2 regions of the Streptosporangium sp. NPDC000396 genome follow, and region 2 is predicted to be linked to the other one. Evidence: predicted binding sites of a transcription regulator. Region 2 holds the regulator's gene; the other holds the start of a gene.
What was found. The regulator LexA, encoded in region 2, represses DNA repair genes until DNA is damaged. The targets are predictions, from matches to a motif close to TCGAACANNTGTTCGA.

Region 1: a site for LexA is predicted at 1,623-1,638, ahead of recA (recombinase RecA). Genes of this name have one in related genera too.

What each region holds. Positions count from the first base shown of each region.
Region 1 covers NZ_JBIAZA010000033.1:25,792-29,669, reverse strand. The annotation lists gene recX (recombination regulator RecX) at 1-166, opposite strand, end outside; gene recA (recombinase RecA) at 417-1,514, opposite strand; gene ACFY2X_RS38055 (hypothetical protein) at 1,881-2,072, shown strand; gene ACFY2X_RS38050 (DUF3046 domain-containing protein) at 2,183-2,377, opposite strand; gene ACFY2X_RS38045 (VOC family protein) at 2,604-3,092, opposite strand; gene ACFY2X_RS38040 (pyridoxal phosphate-dependent decarboxylase family protein) at 3,173-3,878, opposite strand, start outside.
Region 2 covers NZ_JBIAZA010000011.1:119,053-122,930, forward strand. The annotation lists gene ACFY2X_RS19350 (vitamin B12-dependent ribonucleotide reductase) at 1-262, opposite strand, end outside; gene nrdR (transcriptional regulator NrdR) at 350-811, opposite strand; gene ACFY2X_RS19360 (LysM peptidoglycan-binding domain-containing protein) at 1,077-1,349, opposite strand; gene lexA (transcriptional repressor LexA) at 1,719-2,429, shown strand; gene ACFY2X_RS19370 (LacI family DNA-binding transcriptional regulator) at 2,742-3,725, opposite strand; gene ACFY2X_RS19375 (ABC transporter substrate-binding protein) at 3,824-3,878, shown strand, end outside.

The sequences.
Region 1 (3,878 bases), on a different contig from region 2:
GCGACCGCCTGTCGCCACGCCGGGCCCCACGAGCACCCCGGCCTCCCGGCCCCTCGCCAGAGCGCTCTCCCGGCTCCCCCCAGAAGCCGTCATCCCGGGCGGACTCGCCGCCCGTCCTGTCTTCCCAGGCGAGCTCGCCGCCCGTCGCGGAGTCGTCACCCGCCATGGAGCCGTCACCCGTCGCGGAGCCGTCACCCCGGATAGGGCCGCCGTTTCCGGCGGAGACGAACGCATCCCAAGCACCCGGCTGCCCGGCACGTGACCGGTCCCTGCGTGAACGCCGCGATCGGCCGCCCCCTCGGCTGCCCGTCTCGGAGGGTCCGGCCTCCGGCACGTCGGGCCAGGCACCCCAGTCCCTCGGCCCGGCCGCGTCGGCCGGACCGGAGTCAGGTCCCGTCTTCATCGATCAACCCGGGTCAGACGTCACCCGGCTTGGGGGTGGCCGCCTTGGACCCACGACCGGACGGGGCGGGAGAGGAAGCCGGAGCGGCGGGCGGCGGGGTGGCCGGGCTGTCGAGGCGCGGGCCGATGCCGAGCTTCTCCTTGATCTTCTTCTCGATCTCGTTGGCCATGTCGGGGTGGTTCTTCAGGAAGTTGCGGGCGTTCTCCTTGCCCTGGCCGAGCTGGTCGCCCTCGTAGGTGTACCAGGCGCCGGACTTGCGGACGAAGCCGTGCTCGACACCCATGTCGATCAGGCCGCCCTCGCGGGAGATGCCGACCCCGTAGAGGATGTCGAAGTCGGCCACGCGGAAGGGCGGAGCCATCTTGTTCTTGACGACCTTCACCCGGGTGCGGTTGCCGACCGCCTCGGTGCCGTCCTTGAGCGTCTCGATGCGGCGGATGTCGAGACGGACCGAGGCGTAGAACTTCAGCGCCTTTCCACCGGTCGTGGTCTCGGGCGAGCCGAACATGACGCCGATCTTCTCGCGGAGCTGGTTGATGAAGATCGCGGTGGTGCCGGTGCTGTTGAGCGCGCCGGCGACCTTGCGCAGGGCTTGGGACATCAGGCGGGCCTGGAGGCCGACGTGGCTGTCGCCCATCTCGCCCTCGATCTCGGCCTTGGGCACCAGGGCCGCGACCGAGTCGATGACCAGCAGATCGACGGCGCCGGACCGGATCAGCATGTCGGCGATCTCCAGCGCCTGCTCACCGGTGTCGGGCTGGGAGACGAGCAGCGCGTCGGTGTCGACACCCAGCTTCTTGGCGTATTCCGGGTCGAGAGCGTGCTCGGCGTCGATGAACGCCGCGATGCCGCCGCTCCGCTGCGCGTTGGCCACCGCGTGCAGCGCGACGGTGGTCTTACCGGAGGACTCGGGACCGTAGATCTCGACGATGCGGCCGCGCGGGAACCCGCCGATGCCGAGGGCGACGTCGAGCGCGATGGAACTGGTCGGAATCACTTCGATGGGCGCGCGGGCCTCGTCGCCGAGGCGCATGACGGAGCCCTTGCCGAATTGCCGCTCGATCTGGGCGAGCGCGGTCTCGAGGGCCTTCTCGCGGTCGTTAGCTGCCATGGGAGCCCCTTGGAGGGTCGCGGGTTGGATCGGTTGCCAGAAAGCTACGGGGTGCGACCGACAATTTTCTGGAAGAGCACGCCATGAGTGGCGGCGCGTCCAATATAGCCGAACGACTGTTCGATCGTAGCTCAGCGACATCGCGTGTTCCCGGCCGACACGCACCCCGGAGGAGCGCGGGCCCCATCCCGGGGGCGACGTTCCCCGGCATTCCACCGGATCCGTTGCGGCCGTACCGACCTGCGGGAATGCCGAGGGAAAACAGTCCCTGAGGTATCCGAGGCGCCTGTCACGTACACCCGGCGACGTCTGTCTCATCTCGAGTCCCTGGCGGCCGAGCCGCCCTCCCGGGGACTTGTCGGTCGCATGCTCGAGGGCGACGGTCGCCTGCCCTGGGTGTGGCATCCGGGCAGCGGGAGACAGACGATCGTCTTCGCCACCCCGGTCAGGAGCGGCCGGCTCTTCCTGTGGTCGTCGCACGGTCAGGAGAGCACCGGGAATCCCGGGCACTCGGCCGAAATGATCAAGGAGTTACCGGACGGCGCATCCCAGCCCTAAGCACGTCCTGTGACTTTTCCCCACGACACCGGACCGATCAGCCGGACGCACCGCGACGCCAGGGCGAAAGCTCGTGACGGGGGTCATGGCCGACGAGAGGCCCGGGGCTCTCAGCGCAGCGAGCCGGTGACGTCGGCCACCCGGCACACCGCCCCCCAGACCTCCTTGGCGGCGATGCCGTCGGCCAGCGCCTGGTTGACGGTCCGCCCGCCCAGGTCGGCGATGACGTAGTCACGGGCCCACGACTCGGCGTATGGATCACCGAAGTGCAGTTTCATACGGTTCCAGAAATCCGACAGGCGCATCTTCCTAGTCTGGCACCTTCCTCAGCCCCAAAGGCCGGGGCTTCCCGGCCATGGCCGGGTGGTTCACGAGTTCACGACCGCCCCGGTTACCGGAAGGCTCTCCGCGCCGCCGCTCCACACCCTCGGAGCGGCCGGCCGCGTCCCCAACCTCACGGGTCAGTACGTCCGGGAGACGTCCGCATCCATAAGGGGCCCACACCCGGGAGGCGCTCACGCCCGGGAGACCTCAGAGAACGCGGGAGCCGTACATCTCGCCGAGCGCGTCGGCGAGCAGTTCCAGCCGGACCCCGTCGGGATCTCTGAAGTAGATCGAGGCGCCGCCCTCGATCTGATGCGGCACACCCGCGGCCTCCAGCTTTCCCCTCAGCCGCTCCCAGGTCGACGGGTCCACCGACAGGGCGATGTGGTGGAGCCCGCCGAGAACCTCCTTGTAGGGGCCGAGGTCCAGGCCTGGGAAGTCGAAGAAGGCGAGCAGGTTGCCGTTTCCGATGTCGAAGAAGAAGTGGTTCGATCCCCGGTAGTCGCGGTTCTCGATGATCTCCGTGAGAGGGAACTCCAGAAGATCCTGGTAGAAGGCGATCGTCGCCTCGACGTCGGAGGAGATCAGCGCGAAGTGGTGCAGCCCCCTCGCGCTGCTCGGCGGGCGGTGCTCCCTCAGGTGCTCTGCCTTGATCCGCTCACGCGCCTTCTCGACGGCCGGATAGTCGATGCTCATCGATGGCTCACCGCTCACTGCGTCAGGTGGTCGTCTGAGCTCTATCTCCGTCTCGTCACGGGATGAACCTTTCCTCGCCGTCACGCCATGGTGGCCAGGATCTCCTCCACGATCTCCATCGAGGTGTCGGGGTGCAGGAAGGCGAACCTCGCGACGGTCTCCCCCTCCCAGCCGGTCGGTGTGACGAAACCGATCTGCCCGGCGAGCAGTCGCTCGGACCAGTCGTAGTAGTCCTTGTCCGTCCATCCGGTACGCCGGAACAGCACGGCCGACAGCTCCGGCTCGCGGATCAGCTCCAGGTGTCCGGTGCGGCGGATCAGTTCGGCGGTCTCGCGGGCGAGGGTCAGGCCCTTCTCGACGGCCTCGGTGTAGGCCTCGGTGCCGTTCACCGCCAGGGAGAACCAGAGCGGCAGGCCGCGGGCTCGCCGGGTCAGGTGGTAGGCGTAGTCGGTGGGGTTCCACTCGTCGCCCTCGGTGTGCAGGACATCGAGATAGGAGGCGTCCTGGGTGTGCACCGCACGGGCCAGGCGGGGGTCGCGATAGAGCAGGGCCGCGCAGTCGAAGGGCGCGAACAGCCATTTGTGCGGGTCGACGACGAAGGAGTCGGCGTGCTCGATGCCCGCGTAGCGGTGGCGGATCGAGGGGGCGAACAGCCCGGCGCCGCCGTACGCGCCGTCCACGTGGAACCAGAGGTCGCGCTCACGGGCGACCTCGGCGACTCCGGCGAGGTCGTCGACGATCCCGGCGTTGGTGGTGCCCGAGGTCGCGACCACGGCGATCACGTTG
Region 2 (3,878 bases):
GCGGGGTGCCCACCGCGCCGCGGAAGTATTTGGTGGTCACGATGTTGGCGGCGTTGACCGACCAGGACTCGGGGAACTCCACGCCTCGCTGCTCGAAGTTGATCGAGCCGTCTCGCCAGTTGGTCATGACGACGTCACGGCGCTCCCAGGCCACCTCGTCATAGGGGTGCACCCCTGGAGTGGTGAAGATGCGCTTCATCTTCAGCCCCCTACGCGGCCGCTTCCCCCCACGCATGGCCGTGCCACCGACCGTCTCCGTCATGACTTCCCCCTTCCGGGACTCCGCAGAGCCCTCGACTCGGACCACATCAACGCGCCGCCATGTCCCCCGGCGCCCGGGGCTTGAATTTCAGTCCTGCTTGGTGGAGCGATCCGTCCGCAACTTCTCGATCTCGGCCTCGAAGTCGGCCAGGGTCTCGAAGCTTCGGTAAACGGAGGCGAAGCGCAGATAGGCCACTTCGTCCAGCTCGCGGAGCGGGCCCAGGATCGCCAGCCCGACCTCGTGGGCCGCGATCTCGGCGGCCCCGGTCGCCCGGATGCACTCCTCCACCCGCTGGCCCAGCTGGGCCAGAGAGTCTTCGCTGACCGGACGTCCCTGGCAAGCCCGCCGCACTCCGGCGATCACCTTGTCCCTGAAGAACGGCTCGGTCACCCCGCTGCGCTTGCTGACCATGAGCAGCACGTTTTCCTGCGTGGTGAACCTGCGTCCGCATTCCGGGCACGTGCGCCTGCGGCGGATGGCCCCACCGTCGTCGGTGGACCGGCTGTCGATGACTCGCGTGTCAGGATGACGACAGAACGGACAGTGCACGCGCGTCGCCTCCTTGACCTGCCGAGCGGCCCACCTTCCTCATGCACCCCACAGCACCCGTGTCCGGACGCTTGCGCCCACCTCTCGAATGGTCGAGATGCGGTAATGGAAACACAATCTATGGTGAAGTGCACTGGGTTGAGCCACTAGATGTTGTGGTCCAACGGTAGGAGGGTCGGCCCATGAACGCAAGTTAAAGAGACCCCGCGAGCCGAAGTCGCTGATCAGCGCATCACACCGGCGTGTCGCCCCTCCGGCGCCCCTCTCAACGCGCGAAACCGTCGGGCAGATACAGCCGGGTTCCGGGCTGGATCACGGAGTCGGGCAACCCGTTGAGGTCCATGATCCGGCGGATCGTCGGGGCGGGGTCGCCCTCCACCGTCACCGCGTCCGCGATCTCCCACAGCGTGTCGCCGCGGTGGACCACGACCCAGGGCAGGCCCTCATGGCTTCTCCGCTCGATCGCCGAGGCCGCGTCGATGCGGGCGCCGACCCAGAGCACCCCCAGGGTGATCACGGTGAGTGCCGATATCACCACGATCCTTCCCCTCCTGGTGAGCTGGAGCGGCGCACCAGGGTATCGGACGTCTCCCACTGCCCCGGACCGCCGAGTGGACCTCCGCCCGGGTCGCCGCACCGTCGCGGTCGCGGCCGTCGCGGCCTTCGTGATCGTGGTCGTCGTGGTCGTCTTCATGATGGCCCCCCACCCCTTCGACCTGGCCGAACATATGTCGAAGAAAGATCGGCGAATCGAACACGATGTCGATCGAACTCCCGTACGATGTTGTACACCACACTGTCGTTGATTTCGAGAACGACTCGAACAATTGTTTGAATATGATCTTCAACGAGGGTACGGTCGCTGTGTGCGACACAAGCAATACAGACCGGGAGGCAAGGAGATCGTATGAGCGAGCATGACGAGAACGGCTCAGCCGTCAACGACCTGGCAGTGCGCAGGCGCGACTCGCTCGGCCTCACCCCCAGGCAGCGGAAGATCCTTGAGGTCATCCGCGACTCGGTGCAGCAGCGCGGCTACCCGCCGTCCATGCGGGAGATCGGCGAGGCGGTGCAACTCACCAGCACCTCCAGCGTGTCGCACCAGCTGACGGCGTTGCAGCGCAAGGGCTATCTGCGCCGCGACCCGCATCGTCCCCGTGCGCTTGAGGTGCGGCTGCCCGGCGAGCCGGTGCTGTGGGTGGATCCCGACTCCCGCGACGACGACGCTCCGGTCAGCCGTCCGACCGCGGCCTACGTGCCGCTCGTCGGCCGGATCGCCGCCGGTGGCCCGATCCTCGCCGAGGAGAGCATCGAAGACGTCTTCGCCCTGCCCAAGCAGCTCGTCGGCGAAGGCACGCTCTTCCTGCTCCAGGTGACCGGTGACTCGATGATCGACGCCGCCATCGCCGACGGCGACTGGGTGGTCGTCCGCCAGCAGCCGGTGGCCGACAACGGCGACGTGGTCGCCGCGATGATCGACGGCGAGGCCACCGTCAAGACCTTCAAGCGCAAGGACGGCCACGTCTGGCTGGTTCCGCACAACCCGAACTACGACCCGATCCCCGGTGACGAGGCCACCGTCCTGGGCAAGGTCGTGGCGGTTCTGCGCAAGCTCTGAGAAGACGGCGCCCGGCAGGCATCCAGACCGGCCCCTGCCCGGCCCACAAGGCCACAGCCATACGGCGAGACTTCGTCGCGGATTTTCGAGTGTGGAGACCCCGGGTTTCAACCGTGAGCCCGGGGTTTCGGCTGTTGGGGCGGCATCCTCCCGCCGCCCCGATCCGATCGGCTCGCCAGTCCGCACTCAAGAACCGGGCACTATCGCGAACTTCATCCATAAGCCCGCATACTCTCTCTCCTCATCCCCGCTCCCTTGAGATCCAGGGAACACCATCCAGGATGAAGATCCGCAGAGCATGCGCCGGCCGGGTCAGCGGCTCGTCGACTCTCTGATCACCAGGCGGGTGGGCACCCTGAGGGAGCCGGGCTCGATGCCGCTCAGCACGTCGATGAGCGCGGCGGCGGCCACCGCCCCACGTCTCTCGGCTTCGAGGCTGAGCACGGTCAGCGGCACGTCCCAGTGCTTGTCCTCGACCGTCTCGCACATGATCGTGACCAGCAGGTCGTCAGGGATGGCGAGGCCGAGCTTGCGCGCCGCGCCCAGCAGCGCTTCGCCGTACGTCTCGTTGAGACCGTGCACGGCGTCGGGACGGTCGGGCCGGGACAGCAGCCGCTCGGCGGCGGCGGCCGGTGGCTCGCCCGGCTGCAGCGCCTCAATGATCACGGGGTTGCCGTGCGCGTGCGACCAGGCGATGTAGGCCCTCTCGGTGTCGAGCGTGTAGGAGTCGGGCTCGGTGCCGGTCAGCAGCGCGATGCGGGAGGCGCCCGCGTCGCGCAGATGGCCGAGCAGCGCCTGGAGGGTGTCGTCGGAGTCGCTCTCGATGACGGGCACGTCGCGGAACCCCGGATCCAGTGGCGTGCCGTCCGCCACCACCGGCTTGCCGCGCTTCCTGCACTCCGACATGAACGGGTCGCCGTGTGCCGGATCCACGATGATCACCCCGTCGAGGGGGACCTTGCCCCAGAGGTCGGCGGGCAGCACCACGACCGCGTGGTCGCGTTCGACCGCGAGCATGGTCGCGCCCGAGGCGAAGGCGGCGTAGTAGGGCCGGTAGGTGTGCTCCCAGTGGCGCGAGCGGATGTGCTCGACCAGGATGCCGATCACCCCGACGCGGCCCGACGCCAGCCCGGCCGCGATCGGGTCAGGCTGGTAGCCGAGCCGTTCGGCCGCCGCTCGCACGATCTCCCGGGTGCGCTCCGAAACCCTGCCCTTGCCGCTCAAAGCATGGGAGACCGTCGTGATCGACAGGCCAGTCACGCGGGCGACGTCGCGGATGCCGGCTCGATTGGTCACTCGCGCATCCTCACAGATGAGAAAACGTTTTGGCAAACCCTCTTGACGATGCCAAAACGCTTTTGCAATGGTGCAGATCCCCTACCAGGAGATGCGTCATGGTCACCATCCGTTCCACCGCCGTTGCCGCAGGGCTGCTGTCGCTGCTGCTCA